DNA from 2 places in the Vibrio taketomensis genome. Region 2 is predicted to be linked to the other one. Evidence: predicted binding sites of a transcription regulator. Region 2 holds the regulator's gene; the other holds the start of a gene.
What was found. Region 2 encodes PurR, which represses purine synthesis genes. Its sites were predicted from a motif close to TNANGNAAACGTTTNCNTNA; they were not measured.
Positions count from the first base shown of each region.

Region 1: a site for PurR is predicted at 6,450-6,469, ahead of metK (methionine adenosyltransferase). Genes of this name have one in related genera too.

Region 1 is NZ_AP019649.1:2,613,087-2,624,448, reverse strand. It holds gene ruvX (Holliday junction resolvase RuvX) at 1-129, opposite strand, end outside; gene Vt282_RS12130 (YqgE/AlgH family protein) at 170-733, opposite strand; gene gshB (glutathione synthase) at 789-1,736, opposite strand; gene rsmE (16S rRNA (uracil(1498)-N(3))-methyltransferase) at 1,749-2,480, opposite strand; gene Vt282_RS12115 (endonuclease) at 2,571-3,290, opposite strand; gene Vt282_RS12110 (SprT family zinc-dependent metalloprotease) at 3,366-3,863, opposite strand; gene Vt282_RS12105 (DUF2189 domain-containing protein) at 3,948-4,748, opposite strand; gene metK (methionine adenosyltransferase) at 5,080-6,234, opposite strand; gene tkt (transketolase) at 6,548-8,542, shown strand; gene epd (erythrose-4-phosphate dehydrogenase) at 8,651-9,676, shown strand; gene Vt282_RS12085 (phosphoglycerate kinase) at 9,825-10,985, shown strand; partial or broken gene fbaA (class II fructose-bisphosphate aldolase) at 11,149-11,362, shown strand, end outside.
Region 2 is NZ_AP019649.1:982,049-993,410, forward strand. It holds gene topA (type I DNA topoisomerase) at 1-1,829, shown strand, start outside; gene glgC (glucose-1-phosphate adenylyltransferase) at 2,263-3,480, shown strand; gene glgA (glycogen synthase GlgA) at 3,470-4,927, shown strand; gene Vt282_RS04585 (alpha/beta fold hydrolase) at 5,092-5,889, shown strand; gene Vt282_RS04590 (putative signal transducing protein) at 5,867-6,181, opposite strand; gene Vt282_RS04595 (TVP38/TMEM64 family protein) at 6,196-6,885, opposite strand; gene Vt282_RS04600 (TfoX/Sxy family DNA transformation protein) at 7,015-7,608, opposite strand; cyclic di-GMP riboswitch class I at 7,721-7,818, opposite strand; gene purR (HTH-type transcriptional repressor PurR) at 7,967-8,971, opposite strand; gene torD (molecular chaperone TorD) at 9,177-9,830, opposite strand; gene torR (two-component system response regulator TorR) at 10,070-10,780, shown strand; gene elyC (envelope biogenesis factor ElyC) at 10,854-11,362, opposite strand, start outside.

The DNA of each region.
Region 1 (11,362 bases), 1.3 Mb from region 2:
CCAATTTGGAATACCGTCATTGGCTTTGAATGCCTTAAGTGGTGACGCCGTGCCGGTAATTTCTTGGCCGATAGCGCTGCCAATGCTCTTGGTGCCAAAATCAAAAGCCATGATGGTTCTATTAGACATAGTGCTTACTTCAAAAATAAATAGGTAATGGGTTGGTCGATTATGCGTGGCCAATATCGCTAGAGAGCTGTGCGACATCGATTCCCAGCATCTGTACCGCTTTTTGCCAACGGTCACTCACTGGCGTATCGAAAATCACGCTCGGATCGGCTTCAACTGTCAGCCATGAATTCTCAGCAAGTTCGACTTCCAGTTGACCCGCTTCCCAACCGGAATAACCGAGTGCAACTAAGTATTGGTTTGGTTCTGCTTCAGTACCGAGCACACTCAAAATGTCTTTTGAGGTGGTGACGGAAATGTGATCTGTCATTTGGATACTGGATTCGTAGCGATCTTTCGGCTGGTGGAGAATAAAACCACGATCTTCAGATACTGGACCACCGTTAAGTACCGGCATCGCCAAGTTATCGGTTTTAAGTTGAGGGTGCACGGGTTGCACATCGACTTGCTCGAGCATTTTGCCGACCGTGATCTCAATTGGTGAGCTGATCATCAGACCCATCGCACCATCTTGATTGTGTTCACAAATGTAAATAACGCTGCGCTTGAAATAGGGATCTTTCATCCCCGGCATCGCAACCAAAAAGTGGTTAGTCAAATTCATAACAATCCAGCCTTATGTCAAGCCAAGTTGGGGCGGCAGGCGCCCCATATGGATTTTACTTATTCACGCGACGTTCAATGGCATCCATCAATTTGCCCGTGATCGAGATATCAAAGGCAGCTTCGATTTCGCGAATACAGGTTGGGCTGGTCACGTTGATTTCAGTTAGCTTGTCGCCAATGACATCGAGGCCAACAAAGATCAGACCTTTTTCTTTAAGTGTAGGCGCTACAGCTTCAGCGATCTTTTTATCTGTTTCACTCAGAGGACGCGCTTCACCACGACCACCTGCCGCCAAGTTACCGCGGGTTTCACCTTTAGCTGGAATGCGCGCTAGACAGTAAGGCATTGGCTCGCCATCCACCACTAGGATACGTTTATCGCCATTGCTGATATCTGGCACGAACGTTTGTGCCATTGCGTAGTTTTGGCCCAGATTAGTCAGTGTTTCAATGATGACTGAAACGTTTGGATCGTTTTCTTTTACGCGGAAAATTGATGCGCCACCCATGCCATCCAGCGGCTTAAGGATCACATCGCCATGCTCTTCACGGAAGGCTTTAATTTTCTCTGCTTTGCGTGTCACGATGGTGGTTGGTGTCAGTTCTGGGAACCAAGCCGTGAACAATTTTTCGTTACAGTCACGCAGACTTTGCGGTTTGTTAACGATCAATGCACCTTCGTCTTCAGCACGCTCAAGAATGTAAGTCGCGTAGATGTATTCGGTGTCGAAAGGCGGATCTTTACGCATCAGTACCGCATCTAAATCAGCCAGCTTAATGGTTTGCTCGGACTTAAACTCGTACCAACCGTTTGGATCTTCTTTAAGCTCAACGATTTTGGTATCAGCAATTGCCACACCTTGGTCTAGGTGCAGATCATTCATTTCCATGTAGTGGATTTCATAGCCACGACGTTGCGCTTCTAGCAGCATTGCAAAGCTAGAGTCCTTTTTGATGTTGATGGACGAAATAGGGTCCATCACGATGCCAAGTTTGATCATGATCTTCTCCGATTAGCCAAGATCGCCAAAGCGAACTTGTAGGGCGGTAATTGCCGTTAACGCTGCGGTCTCAGTGCGTAAAACGCGAGGGCCTAGCAGTGTTTCTTCAAATTGGTATTCTTGGGTCATATCGATCTCTTGAGCGGATAAGCCGCCTTCTGGACCGATTAACAAGCGTACTTTTTCAACGGGTGTTGGTAGTGTATTGATTGAGTATTTAGCGCGTGGGTGAAGGTTGAGTTTCAAACCGTCATACTCTTCAGCGCACCAATCTTCCAATTTCATAATTGGGCGAATTTCTGGCACGGTATTACGGCCGCATTGTTCACAAGCGCTGATAGCAATTTTTTGCCACTGTTCAAGTTTTTTCTCAAAGCGCTTTTGATCGAGTTTTACGCCGCAGCGCTCAGAGATCAGCGGAGTGATGGTATTCACACCAAGCTCAACCGATTTTTGAATGGTGAATTCCATTTTGTCACCACGAGAAACAACCTGACCTAAATGCAGATCTAATGGTGATTCACAGCTACGTTCAATACGCTCGGTGACTTCTACTTCCACCGATTTTTTTGATACAGCACTGATAACAGCCGGAAACTCGGCGCCGCAGCCATCAAATAGCAACACTTCTTGACCGACTTGCATGCGCAGTACGCGGCCAATATGGCCGGCTGCATCTTCGCTTAATGCCACGATGCCAAGTTGGTGAATGGTTTCTGGGTGATAAATTCGAGGAATACGCATCGGTAATCGTTCCAACGTAGTTGAGTTTTATAGAGAATAACATGGATGCGTTAGGCAGAAAAAACAAGGGGCGCTCTGCCTAACCGATGTTTATAGCTTGCGGCAGGCTTCAACCACAAATGGGTTGTGGTTGCCTTGAACCTTGGCAATACGCTTATCACGTTCACATTCCCAAGCCTTTGCCGGGTAGGTTTTGTTCCATGCCGTCATGAGGTTACGTTGCTGTTTGGAGAGCTTGAAGCCATATTCTTGACTCATGTAAAGGTAAGTTCGAGCGATCGATCCGCGAGCGCGATCTGGTGGCATTACTTGGCGCTGTTTAAAGTTAACTTGCATCTCACAGCGACCATACGTCACACCATCTACACCGTTCCATTGGCTAAAGTTAAAGTTAGAACGGTCACCATTGACCTCGCCGATAGCAGGGGTGAGGTTATGTAGGTCGGCTTCCATTCGCTTAAATTGTTTATCACGACGTGAACAGTTTTTGCGACCACCATCTTGCCAACACTTCAATTGATGACCAAATTGCCATGCAGGGACTACATGTTCCCACTCGATGCGAGTGGCGCGTACTTTCTGCGTTTGTTTGCGAATTTTGTAACCGCAGCCGTCAAGATCTGGCACACCTTTCTTACCTTGCCAATTGATATCACAGCCGCAGTAAAAACTGGTGTTGTAGTTAATATCTTTCTCCAGATCTTTGTAGATAGAAACTGCTTCGCGTTTGGCGGCAGAGAAAGAGGTTGGTGGCGCAGCAATCGCGCTGCTGGCTGTAATAACCAGTAAAAGAGATAAAAGTTTACGCATCAAAAAGTATTAACAAAGAATGGCTTTTTGCATCATAACACTCAATTTATCTTCTTTTCGCTGATAATTTTACAATTAGGATAGCTGGCGACCAGTAAAGCTCAACAGCTGCTGACATTTTTGGCAGCGATAACTGGCTTGATGACGAATCACTTTATTATGACGACGAATAGAGAGTGGGTATTGAGTACATTGGCACTGGTACTCAAAGGTTTTTCCTTGGACCGAATTGACGTTAAAGGAATGAGTCGTATTGGCGGCAATGCCAAATACGGACTCCATTACCCCTTGCCATTCTCTGCCGTGTGGACGCACTCGGCCGTATACTTGATAAGTGATCAGGTGAGCAACTTCATGTGGAATCACTTCTTCTAGAAAAGCGCTTTGGTTTTCAATGAACAACACTGAATTAAGGCGAATCTCGTTGAGTTGCAGATAAGCTTTACCCGCCGCTTTTCCACGCAGAGCGAAGCGTAAAATAGGTTTAGGAAAAGAGCGCTTAAATGCCTGTTCCGCTAACTGTAAGCAGTGAGTGACTTTTTGTTGAGCTCGATAGCGAAGTTCTATATCCACGATGATCCTAAGGGTAGTGCCAGAGACAATTCAGCCCAGCAAATGGGCTGGGCTGAGGCATAATAGCGTGATAAAACTTATCTGTTAAGGATGATGCTTTTTCTTAATCACTTCATGGTAACCGTGCCAAGTGGCATAGCCAAGAATCGGCATGGTGAACAACATGCCGATACCATAGGTAGCAAAACCAATGAGAATGCCGCCGCAGATAATCGCCGCCCATACTGCCATGGCTGGGATATTGGAGCGTACGGCGTGAAAACTGGTAAACACTGCCGTCATCATATCCACTCTCCGTTCCATCATCAGAGGAATAGAAAACGCAGAGATGCTAAATACCGCGCAAGCTAAAACGAAGCCGACGATCGATCCAATCATTAAGAAAGGCAAAAAGTCAGTTAGTGGGGCGCCTTGAACTGAAGGGTAGAGAGCATGCAATAGCGCAGCAATACGCATCCAGAATATCATGCATACCGCCAACAGTACGGCAAAGGCCCATTGTGAGCTTGAGTTGCGGCCAATTGCCTTGATGGAGTGCATCAGGTTAGGGTTATGACCTCGCTCTCGCGCCCAACTAGCATCGTAGAGGCCGAGTGCGAGAAAAGGGCCAATCAACATATAGACCACGAGGCTTGGCATGATCACTAAGTGGGTGCCTTGCCATTGCACCAGCAACACGATGCCGACTGCTGCGGCCATAAAGCAGATACCGTAGAAAGCACTGATCAGCGGCAAGCGTACAAAGTCGTGCAGTCCAAGCGCCAGCCAATGGAATGGGGCACTAATGCTGACTGTATTACAGGGGAACGTGCGCGCGTACTCATGATTGGGCACGTGTTTCCGATCCTGCTTAAGTTCTGATGGATTATTTACCGTTCGAGGCATGTCTCCTCCTTGATTGTCTCTCACTGATGCAACTAGCGCTGCGTGGCTATGAATGATGTAGGCTAACGTTAAGACATCGAGTGACACCGGTAGGAAACTTCCTCAGACTCTTTACCTGTTCCAGTAGGTGTACGCTTCGTGAGCTGCATCATGGTTTTGTGCGTTACAAATAACTTTTTTTTTAACTATTAACAGAGATCGGAAAATTTACAAATTATTCGCCAATCGAAAGCTGCGGCAGGAATGATTGAAAATAGAGAAGCAATAAAAAAGCCCTCGCAGTAGCGAGGGCTGATAAATCAATCACATTCAGTGAGGCTGGTATGAGGTGTTATTTGATACCAGCGAAGTCGCGTAGCATTGCTGCTTTGTCGGTTGCTTCCCAAGGGAACTCTTCACGACCGAAGTGACCGTATGCAGCCGTCTTTTTGTAGATTGGTTGCAGTAGGTTCAACATTTCTTGTAGACCGTATGGACGTAGATCGAAGAACTGACGCACGGCTTCGATGATGATGTCGTGTGATACTTTTTCAGTACCAAACGTTTCGATCATGATAGACGTTGGATCCGCTACACCGATTGCGTAAGAAAGTTGAATCTCACAACGGTCAGCCATGCCAGCCGCTACGATGTTTTTCGCTACGTAACGCGCCGCGTATGCTGCACTGCGGTCTACTTTCGATGGATCTTTACCTGAGAATGCACCGCCACCGTGACGAGCTGCGCCGCCGTATGTATCTACGATGATTTTACGCCCAGTCAGACCACAGTCACCCATTGGACCACCGATAACGAAACGGCCAGTTGGGTTGATGAAGTATTTAGTTTCTTTGTTTAGCCATTCTGAAGGAAGAACTGGCTTGATGATCTCTTCCATTACCGCTTCGCGAAGATCTGGTGTAGAGATTGAATCACAGTGTTGCGTTGAAAGAACAACCGCATCGATACCTACGATCTTACCTTGATCGTATTGGAACGTTACCTGAGATTTTGCGTCAGGACGTAGCCAATCTAGTGTACCGTTTTTACGCACTTCTGCTTGGCGTTGAACCAGACGATGTGAGTAAGTGATTGGTGCGGGCATAAGAACGTCAGTTTCGTTACATGCGTAACCGAACATGATGCCTTGGTCACCAGCGCCTTGCTCTTTTGGATCTGTTTTATCAACGCCTTGGTTGATGTCTGGCGATTGTTTACCGATGGTGTTTAGGACTGCACAAGAGTTAGCATCAAAGCCCATGTCTGAATGCACGTAACCAATTTCACGTACCGTTTCACGAGTCAGTTCTTCGATATCGACCCATGCAGAAGTCGTGATCTCGCCACCAACCATTACCATACCGGTTTTTACGTAGGTCTCACACGCAACACGTGCTTTCGGGTCTTGTTCTAGGATCGCATCAAGAACCGCATCAGAGATCTGGTCTGCAATTTTGTCTGGATGGCCTTCTGAAACAGACTCAGAAGTAAATAGGTGCTTAGCCATGTGAGCTCCACTTTTGTCGCTTGTACAGGAGTTTCCCGTACTAAAAATAATCTTAAGGAGTGTAGGTGTTTCTACATCTAGACGTCTATTTTAAATTCGCTTGGTTACAATTACTCTTTTTGAAAAGAGCGAAACAAACGTTTGCATGCAAATTTGATATTAGTGTTGTATTTAACAATTTCGCGGAAATTATCCGAAATTTTGTCTGTTTTTTGTCTGGAAAACGTTTGCAGTGCTGTTGGGGCTTTGAGAGAATACGCGCACAATAACTCCCTCGAACAATAAACTCGCTTACTTGCACTCAGGAGCAGACATGTCTTCTCGTAAACATCTTGCCAATGCAATCCGCGCTCTAAGCATGGATGGTGTTCAACAAGCTAACTCTGGTCACCCAGGCGCACCTATGGGTATGGCTGATATCGCTGAAGTACTTTGGCGTTCACATCTAAACCACAACCCAGCTAACCCAGAGTGGGCTGATCGCGACCGTTTTGTACTGTCAAACGGCCACGGCTCAATGCTGATTTACTCTCTATTGCACCTAACTGGCTACGAGCTATCAATTGACGATCTGAAAAATTTCCGTCAACTGCACTCTAAAACACCAGGTCACCCAGAGTACGGCTACGCACCAGGTGTTGAGACAACGACTGGTCCACTAGGTCAAGGCATTACTAACGCAGTTGGTATGGCGATGGCAGAGAAAGCACTGGCTGCGCAGTTTAACAAAGAAGGCCATAACATCGTTGACCACCACACTTACGTGTTTATGGGCGACGGCTGTCTAATGGAAGGTATCTCGCACGAGGCATGCTCCCTTGCTGGTACGCTAGGTCTTGGTAAGCTCATCGCATTCTGGGATGACAACGGTATCTCTATCGATGGTCATGTAGAAGGTTGGTTCTCTGACGATACACCAAAGCGCTTTGAAGCCTACGGCTGGCACGTAATCCCAGCAGTAGACGGTCACGACTCTGCAGCAATCAATGCAGCGATTGAAGCGGCGAAAGCAGACCCACGTCCAACGCTAATCTGTACTAAAACCATCATCGGTTTTGGTTCACCAAACAAATCTGGCTCACACGACTGTCACGGCGCGCCACTAGGTGCGGAAGAAATCAAAGCAGCGCGTGAATTCCTAGGTTGGGAACACCCAGCATTTGAAATCCCTGCAGACGTATACTCTGAGTGGGATGCAAAAGCGGCAGGCGCAGACAAAGAAGCAGCGTGGAACGCAAAATTTGACGCTTATGCAGCGGCGTACCCAGCAGAAGCAGCCGAGTTTAAACGCCGTGTAAACGGTGAATTACCTGCAGAGTGGGAAGCGAAAGCAAGCCAAATCATTGCTGACCTTCAAGCAAACCCTGCCAACATTGCATCACGTAAAGCATCACAAAATGCACTAGAAGCGTTTGGTGCAATGCTACCAGAATTTATGGGTGGCTCTGCTGACTTAGCACCGTCTAACCTAACCATGTGGTCGGGTTCTAAATCGCTAGAAGCAAACGACTTCTCTGGTAACTACATTCACTACGGTGTACGTGAATTTGGTATGACTGCAATCATGAACGGTATCGCACTGCACGGTGGTTTCGTTCCTTACGGTGCAACCTTCCTAATGTTCATGGAATACGCTCGTAACGCAATGCGTATGGCGGCACTAATGAAAGTGCAAAATATCCAAGTGTACACGCATGACTCTATTGGTCTTGGCGAAGATGGCCCAACTCACCAACCCGTTGAGCAAATCGCATCACTACGTCTGACTCCAAACATGAGCACATGGCGTCCATGTGACCAAGTTGAATCAGCAGTAGCTTGGAAACTGGCGATTGAGCGTAAAGATGGTCCATCAGCGCTTATCTTCTCGCGTCAAAACCTAGCACAACAACCACGCTCAGCAGAGCAAGTGGCTGACATCGCTAAGGGTGCTTACATTCTTAAAGATTGTGCTGGCAAGCCAGAGCTTATTCTTATCGCGACTGGTTCTGAAGTTGAACTAGCAGTGAAAGCAGCTGAAGAGCTTACAGCAGCAGGTAAAGCTGTGCGCGTAGTATCAATGCCATCAACCGATGCCTTTGATAAGCAAGACGCTGCTTACCGTGAATCAGTACTGCCATCAGACGTAACAGCACGCATCGCAATTGAAGCAGGCATTGCGGACTTCTGGTACAAGTATGTAGGTTTCGATGGCCGTATCATCGGTATGACAACCTTCGGTGAGTCAGCACCAGCAGAGCAACTGTTTGAAATGTTTGGCTTCACGGTTGAAAACGTGGTGAACACTGCAAACGAATTGCTAGCGTAATGCTGAGCTAACACGAATAAAGCCTCGCGATAGCGGGGCTTTTTTTGTGACAGAGAGAGTGAATACAAGTACCATTCATAGCCACAACACAAAACAGGCGATGGAATTATGCTGAAAGTTGCGATCAATGGATTTGGCCGAATCGGTCGTAATGTATTACGCGCTATCTATGAGAGTGGTAAGCACCAACAGATTAAGGTGGTGGCAGTTAATGAACTGGCGCAACCAGAGGCAATGGCGCATCTATTGCAATACGATACGAGCCACGGACGATTCATCAAACGTGTTGCTCATGATCAAGAACACCTTTATATCCAACATGATAATGGTGAACGAGATGCAATTCGTATTCTGCATCTTCCGACCATAGAGCTGTTGCCTTGGCGCGATCTTGAGGTCGATATCGTTTTAGATTGCACGGGAGTTTACGGTAGCCGTGCTGATGGACTTGCGCATATTGTAGCCGGTGCGAAAAAAGTATTGTTTTCTCACCCAGGTAGCAATGATCTCGATAACACCATTATTTATGGGGTTAATCATGAGACCCTCACCGCGAAACAACGCATAATTTCTAACGGCTCATGCACGACTAACTGTATTGTGCCCATCATCAAAGTATTAGACGAAGCCTTTGGTATCGACTCTGGCACCATCACCACTATCCATTCGGCGATGAATGATCAGCAAGTGATTGACGCTTATCATAGTGATTTACGCCGCACGCGCAGTGCGAGTCAATCGATCATTCCGGTTAATACAAAGTTGCATCAGGGAATTGAAAGGATATTTCCGAAATTTTCCAACAGATTTGAAGCAATTTCGGTACGAGTGCCGACTGTTAATGTGACCGCGATGGATTTAAGTGTCACAATTAATACAAATGTGAAAGTTAATGACGTAAATCAAACCATTATTAACGCATCTCAGTGTACATTACACAATATAGTTGACTATACTGAAGCGCCGCTGGTTTCAGTGGACTTCAATCATGATCCGCACAGTGCCATTGTTGATGGAACGCAAACCCGAGTGAGCAACGGTCACTTGGTTAAAATGTTGGTGTGGTGTGATAACGAGTGGGGCTTTGCCAACCGTATGTTGGACACAGCATTAGCAATGCAGAATGCTAAGTAGCCGCACAAGAATGTGCAGATAAATTTATTTTCACCCTTGAAATAAATTAACTCGATCTCCATATTCATAAGCAGTTTAAAGAATTCATTGGCTTGGCAAGGTTGCTGAGTCGTTAAAAACTTTATTTTATTATTTGAGAGGACAAATCATGTCTGTAATCAAGATGACTGACCTGGATCTAGCAGGTAAACGTGTATTCATCCGTGCTGACCTAAACGTGCCAGTAAAAGACGGTAAAGTAACTTCTGATGCACGTATCATCGCATCTCTTCCAACTATCAAGCTATGCCTAGAAGCCGGCGCGAAAGTAATGGTAACTTCTCACCTAGGTCGTCCAACTGAAGGTGAATACGCTGAAGAGTTCTCTCTACAACCTGTAGTTAACTACCTAAACGACGCACTAGATTGCGAAGTTAAACTAGCTAAAGATTACCTAGATGGCCTAGAGCTAAACGCTGGTGAACTAGTAGTACTAGAAAACGTTCGCTTCAACAAAGGCGAGAAGAAGAACGACGAAGAGCTATCTAAGAAATACGCTTCACTATGTGACGTATTCGTAATGGATGCATTCGGTACTGCTCACCGTGCACAAGCTTCAACTCACGGCGTTGGTATGTTTGCTGACGTAGCATGTGCTGGCCCTCTACTAGCTGCTGAGCTAGAAGCGCTAGGTAAAGCAATGAGCAACCCAGAGCGTCCTCTAGTGGCTATCGTTGGTGGTTCGAAAGTTTCTACTAAGCTGACTGTTCTTGAGTCACTATCTAAAATTGCTGACCAACTAGTTGTTGGCGGTGGTATTGCAAACACATTCATCGCAGCTGAAGGCCACAACGTAGGTAAGTCTCTATACGAAGCAGACCTAGTTGAAACTGCACAAAAACTAATGAAAGAGTGTGCAATTCCAGTTGCAACTGACGTAGCGTGTGCAAAAGCATTTGACGAAAACGCAGAAGCTGAAATCAAGCACGTTTCTGAAGTTCAAGACGACGACATGATCTTCGACCTTGGCCCAGATTCAACTGCTGCTCTAGCTGAAATCATCGCAAACGCGAAAACTATCCTTTGGAATGGCCCTGTAGGTGTATTCGAATTCAAAAACTTCGAAGCAGGTACGAAAGGTATTTCTGAAGCGATCGCTCAGTCTCCTGCATTCTCTGTAGCAGGCGGCGGTGACACTCTAGCTGCTATCGATAAATTCGGTATCAAAGCTGATGTATCTTACATCTCTACTGGCGGCGGTGCTTTCCTTGAGTTCGTTGAAGGTAAAGTTCTTCCAGCAGTTGAAATGCTAGAAGCACGCGCAAAATAATTTTAGTAAAGCGGGAGAGAAATCTTCCGCTTTCTTGTTTGTTCCAAGGCGATTTCTATTCTGATAGAATGAGCTGCGTTGTGAGCAAACGTTTGCAGAATCATAAATTAGTAAGTTTTAATTTTAAAACGACAGATAAATAGGACTAGTCTAAAGATTTTGAATTGCTAAAGAGAACAACTTTGCACTACCAGCAGTTAACGTAGTTAACACTGACTCTATCAACGGTGTTCTTGAAGCTGCTTCTAAAGTTAAAGCTCCAGTAGTTGTTCAGTTCTCTAACGGCGGTGCTGCATTCTTCTGCGGTAAAGGCGTTAAACTAGAAGGTCAAGGTGCACAAATCCTTGGCGCTGTAGCGGGTGCTAAATACGTTCACG
Region 2 (11,362 bases):
CTGCACTTGAGAAAGCCGCTTACGAAGTGTGCAAGCGTGAAGATCGCCCAACATCAAGTAAGCCGTCTGCTCCATTTATTACTTCGACACTGCAGCAAGCGGCGAGTACTCGCCTAGGTTACGGTGTGAAGAAGACCATGATGCTTGCTCAGCGTTTGTATGAAGCAGGTTACATCACTTATATGCGTACTGACTCGACTAATCTAAGTTCTGAGGCAGTAGAAGCGTTACGTGGCTACATTACGAGCGAGTTTGGTGATAAGTACCTACCAGCAAAAGCGAACGTCTACGGTAGCAAAGAAGGCGCACAAGAGGCGCACGAAGCGATTCGTCCTTCAGATGTCACTGTGAAAGCGGAAGACCTTCAAGGTATGGAAGCTGACGCGCACAAACTGTACGCACTGATTTGGAATCAATTTGTGGCGTGTCAAATGACGCCTGCGCAATACGATTCAACCACAGTGAGTGTGAAAGCGGCGGAATACACGCTAAAAGCAAAAGGTCGTATTCTTAAATTTGATGGTTGGACACGTGTTCAACGTCCAATGGGTAAAAACGAAGACCAAATTCTGCCAGCGGTACAAGTTGGTGATAAGATTGATCTTGTTACTCTGGATCCGAAACAGCACTTTACTAAGCCACCTGCACGCTTTACAGAAGCTGCATTGGTTAAAGAACTCGAGAAGCGCGGTATTGGCCGTCCGTCAACATACGCATCAATTATCTCAACCATTCAAGATCGTGGTTATGTGAAAGTCGAACAACGTCGATTCTATGCTGAAAAGATGGGTGAGATTGTGACTGACCGTCTTGATGGCAGCTTCCATGAGTTGATGAACTATGAGTTCACCTCTCGCATGGAAGAGAAGCTTGACCAAATTGCAGAAGGTGAAGCGAACTGGAAAACAGTACTTGATAACTTCTTCAACGACTTCTCAGGTGAGCTTGAGAAGGCGGAGCTAGATGAAGATCAAGGTGGTATGAAGCCAAATCATATCGTTTACACTGATATCGAGTGTCCAACTTGTTCTCGCCCAATGGGTATTCGCACCGCATCAACCGGTGTGTTCTTAGGCTGTTCAGGTTATGCATTGCCACCAAAAGAGCGCTGCAAAACCACCATCAACCTAGGTGATGAAGAAGGTATCATCAACGTACTTGAAGAAGACGTTGAAACCGCTGCACTGCGTGCGAAGAAACGTTGTCCGATTTGTGAAACGGCAATGGATGCATACCTGATTGACGATAAACGTAAGCTACACGTTTGTGGTAACAACCCGAACTGTGAAGGTTACATCGTTGAATTCGGTGAGTACCACGTGAAAGGTTATGACGGCCCAGTTGTTGAGTGTGACAAATGTGGTAGCGACATGGTGCTGAAGAATGGTCGCTTCGGTAAATACATGGATTGTACTAACGAATCATGTAAGAACACGCGTAAGATCCTGAAAAATGGTGAAGTTGCGCCACCGAAAGAAGATCCAGTGCATTTCCCTGAATTGCCATGTGAAAACTCGGATGCCTATTTCGTGTTGCGTGACGGTGCGTCAGGTCTGTTCTTGGCGGCAAGCACTTTCCCTAAATCACGTGAAACCCGTGCACCGTTAGTGGAAGAGCTAAAACGCTTTAAGGATCGTATTTCGCCTAAGTTCCATTACTTGGCTGATGCGCCAGAGAAAGATCCAGATGGCTTACCGATGGTAGTACGTTTTAGCCGTAAATCGAAAGAGAACTACGTGCGTTCTGAGGTTGATGGCAAGCCGTCGGGTTACACCGCTTTGTATATCGATGGTAAATGGGAAGTTACCGATAAACGTAAAAACAAATAATGGTTTTTTGAATTAGAAAGCAGCGCTTAGGCGCTGCTTTTTTTTATGTCTAAATTTTTTGGATGCTTTTTCTATAAGGTGTTCAGCTTAACGTTACTGACATTTTTGCTTGTTATGGTTAATAAGTGTTCTAGAAATTTAGGTCAAAACACCGTAGAGTGTACGTTATAATTTTGTGTACTTTGCATTGAAATGTGTGACGTTGATCAGGTGGTTGTTAAGAAACTTATGTTTATTCGACACTTAAGGGCATTTCAAATTGTAATCTTTATTGAATACGATAATTTATAATCAATGGTTTGTACATAACAATAGAACTAATCCCAAATTGGGTGGTTCACATAACAGCATGACCATTAAGGCTTTGCCTATCTAGGGATAAAAGTGTCAGCAATTGGCACTAATTGATAAATAATAATATGGAGAATTACCAATGGCTGGTGTTTTAGGTATGATTCTTGCCGGGGGAGAAGGTTCGCGACTACGTCCGCTGACTGAGTCTCGTAGTAAACCTGCAGTTCCTTTTGGCGGTAGCTATCGCCTAATAGATTTCGCGCTTAACAATTTCGTTAATGCTGACCTAATGCGCATTTATGTGCTAACTCAATTTAAATCACAATCTCTGTTCCATCACCTAAAGAAAGGTTGGAATATCAGCGGAATAACAGATCGTTTTATCGATCCAATTCCAGCTCAAATGCGCACCGGTAAACGTTGGTATGAAGGTACTGCGGACGCCATTTATCAAAATATGAGCTTTATGCAACTGGCTGATCCAGACCAGGTATGTATTTTCGGCTCAGATCATATCTACAAAATGGATATCAAGCAGATGCTTGAATTCCATAAAGAGCATGAAGCGGCGCTAACCGTATCGGCTCTGCGTATGCCATTGTCTCAAGCGTCTCAGTTTGGCGTTATCGAAGTAGACAACGATGGTCGCATGGTTGGCTTTGAGGAAAAGCCTGAGAATCCGAAATCGATTCCAGGTGACCCTGAGCACGCGTTAGTTTCTATGGGCAACTACGTATTTGAAGCGAAGACTTTGTTTGCTGAGCTAATCGAAGATGCTGACAATCCAAATTCATCTCACGATTTTGGTAAAGATGTTATTCCAAAGATGTACCCACGTGGTGATGTCTTTGTGTATGACTTTAGCCGTAACAAAATCACGGGTGAAAAGGAAGAAGTGTATTGGCGTGATGTGGGCACGATTGGTGCCTACTGGGAAGCGCACATGGACTTACTTAAGAAAGATGCGCCGTTCTCACTGTATAACCGCAAATGGCCGTTACACACATTCTACCCACCATTGCCTCCGGCAACGTTTACCGACTCGGATAATGGAAGAGTACAAATCATTGATAGCTTAGTATGCAACGGCAGCCTTGTTAGTGGTTCTCGTATTGAGAAGTGTGTGCTTGGTTTCCGCAGTAATATCGCTTCTGCATGTGATATCAGCGAGAGTATTCTGTTAGGTGATGTCAAAATCGGTGAAGGCTGTGTATTGCGTCGAGTGATCGTCGATAAAGATGTTGATATCGCTCCAGGGACGCAAATTGGTGTCAATTTAAAACGAGATCGAGAGCAATTCCATGTCTCAGATGAAGGAATTGTCGTGATCCCGAAAGGAGCGAGAGTTGGTTACTAGAGATTTATCTGTCCTATTTGTTGCCTCTGAAATTGAAGGATTGATCAAAAGTGGTGGCTTGGCTGATGTCGCCAAGGCACTGCCACAAGCGCTATTCGCTTTGGGTCATGACGTTAAAGTGGCAATACCTGGGTATCGTAAGATTAAAGATCTCGCTGATGCGCCAGTGTTACTAGAAACCAAACTAGAGCATTGGCCGCATACTCCGTATCGCGTGCGTCGTATGTCGGTAGGAGATTTACCTGTATTGGCTATCGAGTGCGACCAATATTTTGCTCGCGACGAAATGTATTCCCAGTACAACCAAGCCTACCCAGATAATGGCGAGCGTTTTTCGTTCTTTAGTGCTGCATCTCTCGACATGCTGCCTAAGTTAGAATTTCAGCCAGATATCATCCATGCCAATGATTGGCATACGGGGTTTGTACCTTACTTACTCAAGCATCGTTACGCAGAGCATCCATACTTTGCCAATACCAAGAGCATTATTTCTATCCATAATGCGGTATTTAAAGGGGTGTTTAGTTATGACGAGTTGCCAACCTTGGTTGAAATGCAAGGGCGCTACGCGCCAGATGCGGCGGTCAGTGTTAGCCATGTCACTATGCTTAAAGCCGGTGTGATGACTGCGGATAAAATTAACGCGGTTAGCCCAACGTATGCACAAGAGCTTAAAACTGAGTTAGGCAGTCACGGTATGGCAAGAGAATTTCGTGCTCGCGAACATGATTTGGTAGGGATTCTCAATGGCTGTGATTATAGCGATTGGAATCCTGCAACGGATGAGTACATTCCGCGCAAATACCATGCTGAATTGTCTAGCATGTTGGAAGGTAAGGCAGCCTGCAAACAGGCTTTGCAGCAAAGAGTCTGCCTACCAGAAAGAGACACTGCAGTGTACGGTATGGTTTGTCGTTTGACTAACCAAAAAGGTTTGCACTATCTGTTGCCAATTTTGGAGCGTTTCTTAAAGCTCGATGCTCAATTGGTGATTGTCGGCACGGGCGATCCAATTCTGGCGACACAGTTGGCAGAGATCGCTGCACGTCACCCAGAGAAATTTGCTTTTGTCGAAGCTTACAGCAACGAATTAGCTCATCTAGTTGAAGCGGGTGCAGATTTCTTCTTAATGCCCTCTGAATTTGAGCCTTGCGGTTTAAATCAAATCTACAGCATGGCTTATGGCACATTGCCAATAGTGCGTGCGGTGGGCGGGCTAAAAGATACGGTGGCAGACTATGATATCGACCCTGAAATTGCTACAGGATTTGCGTTTCTTGAGCCTGAGCCAATAGAGCTTTTGAGCGTGATGCAACGTTCGTTATTGTTCTATTTGCAAAACCAAGCAGAAATGCAACGCGTTCAGTTACGAGCGATGAAGCAGCAATTTTGTTGGAAGAAGGCGGCTGAAGAATACTTATCTCTGTATCGAAGTGCATTCCACTAGCCAGTTTTTGGTCTGTTCATTAACAGAAAAGGCACCACACGGTGCCTTTTTTACATTTTTCTCGTCTTAAATCCTCATAAAGTGATATATGATTTATTAGTATCAAACAACAGTATGCTAGGCTTCGTCGGTCTTAGTGTTATCTAATCTATTTTGTAGCGTAAATGAGTAATACCTTGCTGTTTCATAAAACCTATTTACATCCAACAAGCAAAGAATGGGTTGTCTTCGTTCACGGAGCTGGTGGTAGCTCATCAATTTGGTTTAAACAAATCAAAGCATACAAAGCGCATTTTAATCTGCTGCTTGTCGATCTTCGTGGCCACGGTAAGTCTAATCAGTTACTGAAGGATCTGATCTCAAGTCAATACACGTTTAAATCAGTGACGTTAGACATCCTACAAGTCCTCGACCATTTAAAGATTCAGTCCGCGCACTTTGTTGGTATGTCATTAGGCACTATTATCGTACGAAATTTGGCAGAGCTTGCCTCAGAGCGGGTGAGTTCGATGGTGTTAGGTGGAGCAGTAACTCGCTTAAATACGCGTTCACAATTTTTGGTGACACTCGGCAATACGTTCAAGCACGTCGTGCCATATATGTGGCTTTATCGTCTGTTTGCTTACATTGTCATGCCACAGAAAACTCAGCGACAATCAAGGCATTTGTTTGTACGTGAGGCGAAAAAGCTGTGTCAGAAAGAGTTTAAGCGCTGGTTTAGACTCGCATCGGAAGTGAATCCATTGATGCGCTGCTTTAAAGAAAAAGAGCTACCGATCCCAACGCTATATTTGATGGGCGAACGGGACTACATGTTTATTCAGCCGGTACGAGAAATGATCGCAGCACATAAACTGAGCCAACTACGAGAGATCGCCGACTGTGGGCATGTGTGCAATATTGAGCGCCCAGACGAATTCAACCAACATTCGATTAACTTTATTCATCAGCAAATTCGCTAGTACCGCATTGCCAACATAAGGCGAATTGTCCTTCATTGATTTCACCGCACTCTGAGCATTGCCATTCTGGTAGCGAGTGCGGCTGTTCAAATTGTTTAACCAGGGCTTGCGCTGCAGGTGCTTGGCTGACGTCAAAAAGCCAGACATGGGGCTCGCTAGAATCGCCAAAAGGTACTTCACCTTGTAAGCCAAAAATACCTTCGCCACGGACTTCACACTCAATATTATGTGAACGCAAAAGCTCACAGACAATGTGAGCTTGTGGGGGATTCGCTGCGCTGAATATTTTCACTAAGTTACTCCGTATTAAGCGTGACTTTGCGATTGCCCATCACGTTTAAACTTTGCCATCACCCATTTTGCAATGATAGGGAATAAACCAAGTAGCGCGAAAGACACTAATACTGATGGCGATACGATGCCAGACAAACTATCGATTTGCGCTAACTGTGTACCGGCGTTGAGATAAACAGCTGTGCCTGGCAGCATCCCTAGTTGACTGACTAAGTAGAAACGCGCGGTTGTGATTGGGGTTAGCCCCATCAATAGGTTGATCAGGAAAAATGGAAAAACGGGAATTAAGCGCAGTGAGAATAGATAAAACGCTCCGTCTTTGGCTACACCTTGGTTAATGGCGTTAAGCTTATCGCCAAACTTCCCTTGTACCCAGTCTCGTAGAAGAAAACGACTGCTGAGAAAAGCCAGTGTCGCACCAATGGTACTCGCAAAAGATACCAAAAGTAAGCTAGTCCAGAAGCCAAATAGCGCAGCACCTAACAACGTAACAACCGCGGCTCCCGGAATCGAAAACGCAGTGATAGCAACATATATTGCAAAGTATGTGATGGCTGCTAAAACGAAATTTTGCTCGATATAAGCAGCAAGAGCAGCTTGTTGCGCTTTGGCATTTTCTAGCGTGAGTTGATCACCAAATTGGGTGATTAGAAAGGCGATTAATCCTATTAGCAACAGGCCAAAAATCAGTTTCTTGTTCATCTTTGCTCTCCTTATACCTAGCCTGTATTAAGCTTAGTATCTAAATTTGCTGCGTTGATGAAATATAAGAACTTATAAGTCGCGAAAAACTTTCAAAAAAAAGCCAGCGAGATCGCTGGCTAGATTAAGTTAGTGCTGTAAGCGTGCGAGCAATTCCTCTCGGCGGGCTAGGGGGACAACAGACCAATGGGTGCCCTGTATCGCGCCCTCAAGCGACCAAAGAAGCTCGAGGCTAACCTCACTAGTATGAGAGTTACGAATCGCTTTAAACGCCTCTAGAGAGCCAGTTTGATGTAGCTGCTGAACGTCTTCAATGCCTGCTTTTTTAAGCATACGTTCAGTCGCTAGACGTAAATTAGGTAAATCTTTAATACGGGTTGGTTTTGTTTCAGCTTGAGAAGACTTTTCTACTTGCGCTCTGGCATGCGCAGCTCGAGCTATCTCAAGGGCTTTTTCACTGTCGTTATACCATTCTTCACTGAGTGCGAAGTACTTGGTGACAACAGGGAAACCGCGTTTGTGATAAATATAAGGTTCAAAACCCAGTTGCTTAAATTGTTTTCTTAAAGTGCTGTCAGCACGGATATGAAGCTTATTGTGTACGACTAGGGCAAACATGGTTTCGTCTGCGAAAATCCCAAACCCACCAAACATAGAGCGAGATTTAATGCGACCTAGTGGCTCAAATAGCCTCATTGAGTCTTTCAGTATTGGTTTATCCATTCAGTACTTTCTCGGTGTATGTGTATGTTAATACGCCACCAAATCAGGTCCGAGAGAATAGCAGGTAATGCAGGTATCTGGAGGTTAATCAGTTAACGTGTGCATTTCTACCATCGGCAACCCCGCTACCATACAGTCATGTTGAATCATGAATATTTAGGCCGGTGGCTTTGCGTCCCATCTTTTCAGAATGGTTTGCCCTGTGCGTGACTTAATTTGCTTTGCTAAAGATTAAAATACTTCTTGTAAGAAGTATCAGCATACTATGGAAGAATTGTGATCTTAATGCAAGAATAAAGTCTGAAATGTAACATAGCTGATGGTGAGACCATCAGCTATTGTTTTATTAATCATCGAGTTAGTTAATTTTCTTAACCGTAGAGCGCTCAACGATTTCTGGATGCATTTCAAAAACTCGCTTATCGTGTTCTTTATTTTTGATGCGCTCAAGTAGGATTTCAAACGCGTTTTTACCTACACGACGTTTTGGTTGGTGAACCGTTGTTAGCGGTGGAGAGAAGTACTCTGCCAACTCGATGTTGTCGTAACCGATCACCGACATATCTTCTGGAATACGAATGCCTTTTTGCTGTAGGCGACTCATTAGACCAAGTGCCATGGTATCGTTAAAACAGAAAATTGCCGTAGGACGCTTGTCCATTGCAACGATTTGGTCAGCGGCAAGCACGGCAGTGTCACACTCAAAGTTACCTTCAAGAATCCAATCTTCATTAACCGTAAGGTCTGCTTCTGTCATCGCACGTTTAAAGCCTTGAATACGCTCTTGGCAAACGGCTTTTTCGAAGTGACCACTTAAACATGCGATATCTTTGTGACCATGCTCAATGAGGTATTTGGTCGCTAGGTAGCCACCTTCTTCTGAGTTGTCGATGATCTTATCGACTTGAGAGCTCTCTGGGCCCCAGTCCATAACCACTTTAGGAATGTCTTTATGGCGGTCTAGCATTTCGCTCAGTTCTTCGGTTAGGTCTGAACACATTACCAAAATACCGTCGACACGTTTTTCCGCTAGCATGCGAATGTAGTCACGTTGCTTCTCGTAGATACCACCCGTATTACAAAGAATTAGCGTGTAACCTTGGCGGTAGCAGTAGCTCTCAACACCATCAATGACTTCAGAAAAGAACAGGTTAGTTGATTGCGTTACTAGCATACCGATAGTGCGTGTGCTATTACATTTTAGACTGCGAGCGACTGCGCTTGGTGCGTAGTTTAGCTCTGTAACCGCTTCCATTACACGTTCTTGTGTTGCTTCAGCAACAAAGCGCGTTTTATTAATCACGTGCGATACAGTTGTTGTCGATACGCCAGCTAAGCGCGCAACATCTTTTATAGTGGCCATAAGGTATGATCCTATCTATCGCTGCCACATCCGCTATTCACATTATTGGGAATAAATTGGCAGTAAGTATTAGAAATACAAAAACCGCTTGAGAGCAGCGGTTTGTACTTAAGTTATATTAATTTATCGTTTGCGATGACGATTTTAGACCGCATTGACGCTGGTAGCAAATGAAAAACCATCATCGCAGCTTGGGGCGTGTATGCTATTCCGCTTCGCCGGCCAAATAGTTACAGTCGAGTTCAAGGAACGCAACAAGCAATGAAGTGACGGCTGAATAGAAACCAAATGAGTCAAGTGCTTGGCTTTTCGCGGCGAACTTAGGTACCCAATTTAGAATATAACGGCGAATAAACGCCTCTTGTTCAATCAGCGCATCTTCAAAATGGCCTTCTTGCTCAAGCTCGTTAGTGCGAATAATCATATTGCCCAGCAGGTCGAGTTCAATAGCGATATGATCCGCAGGCTCATTCAAACTTTGATTGATTGCCACGCCATGTTCTGCAAGCAGCGCTTCCATTTCTTTGGCTGGCTCATCATGTAGAAGACCTGTTGTGCCGACATACATCGAAGCATATGGCAAAGCAGACTCTTTATCTGATTTCAGGAACAGATCGCAGAAGTCAGCGGCGAGTTCAAGTTGGCCATCTTCACGGTCAATTTGGCGGTTAAGCGCGTCGACTAGGCGATCAACAGATGGTTTAAGGGTTGGGTTTTCGCCTAGGCCAGATAAAAAGCCACGAATTTCAGCGCTTTGGTATTGATCCAATTCAGCTTCGGTCAGCTCTTTGGCAAATAAACTAGAAAACCACCAGTAAATTTCTGCACGCTTTTCGTTAAACGCTTTGAGTTCTTGCATCTAAATAATGCTCCAAGTTTGTGTTCTATTTATATTTTAGCGAAGAAAAATGAATAACGATAATGCCTATTGTGACTAAATGAGTCTTAAAATGGCAAATTGTTAACCGATGAGCTAGGGTTGTCTTGAATCAATAAAAATCATCTTTCTTGATTTTAATGTAATAAATACTAGAAATGTTACGACATATGAATAGAATACAACGGAAATTGATTCCCAATGTAAATAAAGTGGTTTAGATGAGCTATCACGTTTTAGTTGTAGAAGACGACGCAGTGACTCGCAGTAAGCTAGTTGGTTACTTTCAAAATGAAGGTTACACCGTTAGCGAAGCGGAGAGTGGCGAGCAGATGCGCGACACGCTACAAAGTAATTCGATTGACCTAGTAATGCTAGACATCAATCTTCCTGGTGAAGATGGTTTGATGTTGACGCGTGAACTTCGTAGTCAATCGGACATTGGAATTATCCTGGTAACAGGACGCACGGATAGCATTGATAAGATCGTAGGCCTAGAAATGGGCGCAGACGATTATGTAACCAAACCATTCGAGCTTCGTGAATTGTTGGTTCGCGTTAAAAACTTGCTGTGGCGTATTTCTGCCGCGCGTAACGCGGACAGCATGGTTGAGCAAAAAAATGATACCAACATTGTGCGTTTCGGTGAGTGGATGTTTGATATCCAACGCCGTGCATTGAGCCGCAATGGTGAACCGGTAAAATTGACAAAAGCAGAATACGAATTGTTAGTCGCACTTTCTTCATACCCGAACCAAGTGCTAAGTCGCGAGCGTATTTTGAATATGATCAGCCACCGTGTCGATGCGCCGAATGACCGTACGATTGATGTACTGATTCGTCGTATGCGCGCGAAGATGGAATTTGATCCGAAGAATCCACAGATTTTTGTGACGGTTCATGGCGAAGGCTACATGTTCGCTGGTGATTAGTCGCTAAGCATCAATAAAAAAACCGAAGCTAATGCTTCGGTTTTTTTATGTCTAATTCGCTATCAGCGTAGCGTTATACTCGGCTTTCAGAGGCTTCAATGCTTTTCTCTTCGTAGTCAGAAACCCAATTACGTAGCGATTGCCAAATACGGCCTAGTGTTTCATGCCAGTATTGCTCGGTTTGCTCTAGGTAAATCGCTTTCGGAGTGTATTTACTCCAGAATTGATGAATCTCGTTTTGCGCTAAGTAGTTGGTCGGCGCTGGGTAAGGGTCAAGGCCTGCAGAATGGAACTCGTTCAACGCGCGCTGCATGTGGCTCGCTGAAGTCACTAACACCACTTGTTTACGTTTAACGAATGCAGCAGCTTGGCGCGCTTCTTCCCATGTGTCTTTGGCGGTTTCTAGCAAAATAATGTCAGATTTTGATACGCCCAAGGCAAGTGCCACTTTGGCCATCATGCGAGCATTGCTCACTTCTGTACCGCCCGAGTAGCCAGACAAAATCAATTTAGAGCCAGGATAAATGCGCATGATGCGAATTCCTTCCGCCAAACGCATTAATGCCGTGCGGCTCAACTCTG